DNA from 2 places in the Bacillus sp. JJ1127 genome. Region 2 is predicted to be linked to the other one. Evidence: a T-box and tRNA genes for the amino acid it is inferred to sense, from the RefSeq annotation. Region 2 holds a T-box; the other holds one or more tRNA genes.

Region 1 (3,219 bases), on a different contig from region 2:
TTCTTCCTTTGTAATCGATATAAACAATTGGAAGATATTAATATAAAGTATTTAATGAAACATAAACCAGTTGTAGCGGATTACCATATATGTAAAAACCTAATTTTTGCATCTCGTACATTAAAAGATGTTCAATATGACAAATACATGCAAATTTATCGTATTCTTACGCAGGATATGCCTGTACCAAATGTCATTGTATACTTAACAGCAAGCCTTGAAACATTGCAAAAACGAATCGCAATGCGCGGGCGGGAATTCGAAAAAAATATGGATCCAAATTACTTACTACAACTCACTAAAGATTACGAAACAGCAATGGAAACTTTCAAAAAGGATCATCCCGATATCCCAGTCTTGAAGTTTAATGGAGATAATATAGATTTCGTAAAGAATAGCGATGACTTAAATGTAATTTTATCCACCCTCCAAAATACACTCTTAAAGGGGACGAAATAGCAATGAATTTAAGGCAAAAATATGATATACCCAATGATGCAGTAATTACAATCGCTGGTACGGTTGGTGTGGGTAAATCAACTATGACAACTGCACTTGCTAACGCTTTAGGTTACCGGACATCATTTGAGAAAGTGGATTCTAATCCATATTTAGATAAGTTCTACGCTGACTTCACACGTTGGAGCTTTCACTTACAAGTTTATTTTTTAGCGGAGCGATTTAAAGAACAAAAAAGAATTTTTGAATATGGCGGAGGCTTTGTACAAGATCGTTCTATCTATGAAGATACTGGCATTTTTGCAAAAATGCATCACGAAAAAGGAACAATGACAGAGACAGATTATGAAACATACAAAGGATTGTTCGATGCAATGGTTATGACACCTTACTTCCCACATCCAGACTTATTAATCTATTTAGAAGGTTCCTTTGATGATATTGTTAGCCGTATTCAAGAACGTGGTCGCCCAATGGAACAACAAACACCAATTGAATATTGGAAAGAAATGCACGGACGTTATGAAAATTGGATTAATAACTTTAATTCATGCCCTGTCCTACGCTTAAATATTAATGAATACGATATTTTAAAAGGTGAAGATTCAATTGAACCGATCATTAAGAAAATTGGTCATTTCTTAAAACAAACACGCAAACTTGTAAAATAAAAAACCCGTGCATATGCACGGGTTTTCCTATTAATTTACTTTTTCTTTTTCGTTGAAGCAATAATTTCGCTCTCTGACTTCCCAGCATTAATACGCTGACGAACAGTGCTCGTACTAATATCATACGCTTCAGCAATTTCTTTAACAGTCATTTCTTTCCCATTAATAACTGCTGTCAATACTTTACCAGTACGTTTTGGAGCTGCTTCTTTTTTCGCAGTTTTTTTCGGTGCTTCTGCTTTTTTCACATTACAAGTACAACCGCAAAGCTTACGGAATGTATCATCACTTATAATACACGATACGTTTGCACCACTATTTAAAATTCTATTGTTCTTACAGACTGGACATTGTACATAGTATAAAGTTTTTCCATCTAAAGGAAACGTTTGTATAATAAGATCCATGTTGACTCCTTTCATATCTATGAAGATAATCATCGGAATATGAGTGTTTATTAAGGCGATAATAGCCTTACATCATACTTTCTGATTGGTTTTAAAATAAAAACTCGTTACGTGTTGGTAACGAGTTCTCCAATCTCCACTTATATGCGCTGTTGTCAATTATATCTGGAGGAGGTAGAGGGATTCGAACCCCCGCGCGACTCTCGCCACCTGTCGGTTTTCAAGACCGATCCCTTCAGCCAGACTTGGGTATACCTCCATATTGACATCAAATATAATAACAAAAGAAAAACAGTTAGTCAACCCTACTATCATAAATTATGAGGAAAGGAAAATATTACTTTTCCTTTCCCTTTATGTTGCTACTGACAACACCTGTAATTACCAATCACTCATACCGATGAAAGTTTTAATTTACTTAATAACTGTTTTTCCTCCCATATAAGGGCGAAGAACTTCTGGAATTATAATTGTACCATCTTCTTGTTGATAGTTTTCTAAAATTGCTGCAACTGTACGTCCAATCGCAAGACCAGATCCATTTAATGTATGAACAGGTTCTGGTTTTGCATTCGGTTCACGACGGAAACGAATGTTTGCACGTCTTGCTTGGAAAGCTTCAAAGTTACTGCAAGAAGAAATTTCACGATATGTTCCATAACTTGGAATCCATACTTCGATATCGTATTTCTTCGCTGCTGTAAATCCTAAATCTCCTGTACACATGCTCATAACACGATATGGCAGACCTAATAATTGTAACACGCGTTCCGCATCATTTGTTAATTTTTCTAATTCTTCATAAGAATCTTCTGGTTTAACAAATTTCACAAGCTCAACTTTATTAAATTGATGCTGACGGATTAAACCGCGTGTATCGCGTCCAGCTGATCCTGCTTCAGAACGGAAACAAGAGCTAAATGCTGCATAACGAATTGGCAATTGCTCTGCGCTTAAGATTTCGTCACGGTGCATATTTGTTACAGGAACCTCAGCTGTAGGAATTAAGAAGTAATCTTCACTCTCAATAAGGAACGCATCTTCTTCAAACTTTGGAAGCTGCCCCGTTCCTGTCATACTTGCACGGTTTACCATATACGGAGGTAACACTTCTTCATACCCATGTTCATCAGTATGAAGATCCAGCATAAAGCTAATTAAAGCACGTTCCAATCTTGCACCTGCACCTTTATAGAATACAAAGCGGCTTCCTGTTACTTTAGCAGCACGCTCAAAGTCTAAAATCCCTAAATCAGTTGCAAGATCCCAGTGTGGTTTTGGTTCAAAGTTAAATTCTTTTACCTCTCCCCAAGTACGAGCTACCACGTTATCATCCTCTGTTTCACCAATTGGTGCAGATTCATGCGGGATATTTGGAATAGAAAGCATTAATCTTTCTAAATCTTCTTCAACTATACGAAGCTCATTGTCAAGATCCTTTACTTTTTCTCCTACTTCACGCATCTCTAAAATTAGTGCCTCTGCATCTTTCTTTTCGCGTTTTAACACAGAGATCTGTTGAGATACTTCATTACGTTTACTTTTCAATTCCTCTGTTTGAACAAGCAACTCTCTTCTTCTTGTATCTAATTCTTCAAAACGACCGAAATCAGTTAAATCTTCGCCTCTATGCTGTAATTTTGCTTTTACTTCTTCAAAATTCGCACGTAAAAATTTAATAT
Region 2 (3,219 bases):
TTTTGAATTTCTACTAATTTTTCTTCAGTACGAGAAAAACCTCCTTGTTTTACAAGAGCAGCGTCAATGTTTATTTCGCTCATGTCATTTACAATAACTGCTACTTTTAATCCCTCTTTATTTGCCAAAATATGATTTAATAAAGTAGTTTTTCCGGATCCTAAAAAACCACTTAATACAGTAATGGGTACTCTTTTCATTGTATATTCCTCCTATTAAATCGTAATCATTACGTTTTATAATAAATGACAAGGAGACAAAATGCAACAATAAATCATAATGATTACGATTTGAAAAAACGATAATGAATCAAAAGAAGATACAAATAGAGGACAAAAATTATATTCAAACTGTGATTTGAATCATAAATCCGCCACAATTTGAACCATAATATTGCCAGAAAGCATAGTTTTTAGAGAACATTCTTGTAATATTTGAAGCATAACATTGCCATAAATCTTTTTTTAACTCATGAACTTGCCGTGAATGCTGTTGGTTTGTAATAAAGTTTGATCAAAAGCATGATACAAAATTTGATTTTTTATCAGAAGAAACCCAAACATTTTGAAAAAAAGATGAGGTAAAATGCTTGGGTTGTTTGTTGTTAGTAGATATGTTTTTATAAAAAGTTTAATCAAAACCAGAAGCGTATGTTAATTTAATAGGAATTAATAAAAAATTTCTATGCACAACGGTACGACTTTTTGTAAACACCCATACTTTTTATAAATCGTTAAACTTTATCTCAAATCAACATCTTTCTTATTTAATAACCTCTACTCCCCCCATATATGGACGCAATACTTCTGGGATTATAACTGAGCCGTCTTCTTGTTGGTAGTTCTCTAAAATAGCTGCTACTGTACGCCCTATAGCTAACCCAGAACCATTTAATGTGTGTACAAATTCTGGTTTTGCGCCTTGTGTACGACGGAAACGTATGCTTGCACGACGTGCTTGGAAATCTTCACAGTTTGAGCAAGAAGAAATTTCACGATAAATTCCATAGCTAGGTAACCACACTTCAATGTCATATGTTTTAGCAGCTGGAAATGCTATATCAGCTGTACATAATACGATTACTCGATAAGGTAATTGTAACAATTGTAGTACTCTTTCAGCATTCGCTGTTAATTTTTCTAACTCATCGTATGATTCTTCTGGCTTAGTATATTTAACCATTTCAACTTTGCTAAATTGGTGCTGACGAATAAGTCCTCTCGTATCACGTCCTGCACTACCAGCTTCAGAACGGAAACATGGAGTATGTGCTGTAAAATTAATAGGTAATTCTACACCATTTAATATTTCATCACGATAATAGTTCGCTAATGGTACCTCCGCTGTTGGAATTAAAGCGTAATCTGTATCTTTTAATATAAATACATCTTCCTTAAATTTTGGGAATTGTCCTGTTCCTAATAAACTATCGCTATTTACGATAAACGGTGGAATCACTTCCGTATATCCATGTTCTTCAACATGTAAATCCAACATAAAATTAGCTACTGCTCTCTCTAAACGTGCTCCCAAGCCATTGTAATATACGAAGCGACTTCCTGTTACTTTTGCTGCACGCTCAAAATCTAGTAATCCTAATTTCTCAGCAACTTCCCAATGTGGTTTTGCTTCAAATGAAAATTCGTTTATTTCTCCCCACTTACGTATTTCAACATTATCATCTTCTGTTGCTCCAATAGGCACTGTTTCATTAGGTATATTTGGCAATGCCAATAATATAGAATTCAATTCCTCTTCTACATTACGTAACTCATCATCTAACGCTTTAATATTGTCTCCTACTTCACGCATTTCGATTATAAGTTCATCAGCATCTTGTTTTTCACGCTTTAACTTCGAAATAAGCTCAGATACTTCATTACGTTTACTTTTTAATTCTTCTACTCTTACTAACAATTCGCGACGCTTTTGGTCTAATTCTTCAAATTTATCTAATTCAAAAAACTCTCCACCGCGATTAATCAATTTTTTCTTTACTTCTTCAAAATTAGCACGTAATACTTTTACATCTAACATATCTTATCTCTCCTTTAATAAGTGACTAATGCCATCTTCTCCGTTCACGTTAAACTTTTAAGGTAGGGAATTTCACTAAAAAAACACAAAAAACTCCCGTCCCTATAAAAGGGACGAGAGTTAACCCGCGTTGCCACCCTAGTTGAAAGCATAGAAAATATAAGCTTTCCACTTAAAAAATTAACGGTTTTTAACCGGAAACGATTACTAACCTCACATTGAAGTGTTCCACATTTCGCTCAAGGACGGATTCACAAGCTCTTTCTATCGGTTTACACCACCCACCGACTCTCTAAAAGAAAAAATACCTGTTACTACTTCCTTTCATCACTTTCAAATAATATATAATTTAATTATCATTACTTTACAATAATTCTATTTATTTATCAAGGAATTATTGTAGCTTTAAAATAAAGTATAGTCAGAACTACTTTACAAACTTATATTTTATAATAAATAAAATGAATATACTTTGAAAAGGGTGGATCAAAATTCATTTAGAACTCTTTAATTAAAAGGCAAAAACATTGCAACTTTTTTATAAACATCGTGGCTTTTTAAAAACGACATTAAAAATATTATTCAAATCCTGGAAGCATAAGTTTGCCGCAAACAAAAAGAACCATAACCTTGCCGGAACGGCAAAGTTATGGTTCAAATCACACAAACAATGAATATAATTGGCCAAGATGTTCTTGGATTTAAGGGAAAGGAAATTACATTTACAAGGTTTATTTATAGCGATAAAGAGGTGAAAGGGAATAAAACAGTAGTTGCTAGGTATGGTATTACATGCTGTATTGCAGATGCCTCTGTGTGGGGGATGATTGTATCTGGAAAAGAAATAAAAAAATTTCCGGAAGAGACGTGGGTACAAGTAACTGGATTATTAGATGAAACAACATATAAAGGAACGCTATTTCTACTTGTGAAAGTAAGTAAAGTCGAAAAAATCGAAAAGCCAAAAGATCTGTATGATGCTCTGCCGCAGTAATGGATTAGAGTAATGTAGATCGAGATACGTGTATACAGAACATGTATAAAGGAAAATGAATGTAAAACATCCTTCTTCACTCTAATGAGAAAAGAAGGATGTTTTATTATTTGTACAATGGATTATCAACTTTTACATAAAAGTAGGAATGTGCTTCACCCATCATCCGCATGAGCGTTAAAGCTTTA

The links. A T-box is a leader RNA that pairs with one kind of tRNA and senses whether it is charged. The one in region 2 lies ahead of serS (serine--tRNA ligase), so its partner is inferred to be a tRNA-Ser.
Region 1: it encodes a tRNA-Ser, which carries the amino acid that the T-box ahead of serS (serine--tRNA ligase) is inferred to sense. The anticodon was not compared.

Annotation. Positions count from the first base shown of each region.
Region 1 is NZ_JBALQK010000082.1:5,519-8,737, forward strand. It holds gene V7183_RS09735 (deoxynucleoside kinase) at 1-459, shown strand, start outside; gene V7183_RS09740 (deoxynucleoside kinase) at 462-1,130, shown strand; gene V7183_RS09745 (DUF3797 domain-containing protein) at 1,166-1,537, opposite strand; tRNA gene V7183_RS09750 (tRNA-Ser) at 1,704-1,796, opposite strand; gene serS (serine--tRNA ligase) at 1,952-3,219, opposite strand, start outside.
Region 2 is NZ_JBALQK010000137.1:1,703-4,921, reverse strand. It holds gene V7183_RS14130 (GTP-binding protein) at 1-200, opposite strand, end outside; gene serS (serine--tRNA ligase) at 763-2,037, opposite strand; T-box leader at 2,144-2,374, opposite strand; partial or broken gene V7183_RS14120 (TIGR03943 family putative permease subunit) at 2,702-3,031, shown strand; partial or broken gene V7183_RS14115 (IucA/IucC family protein) at 3,138-3,219, opposite strand, start outside.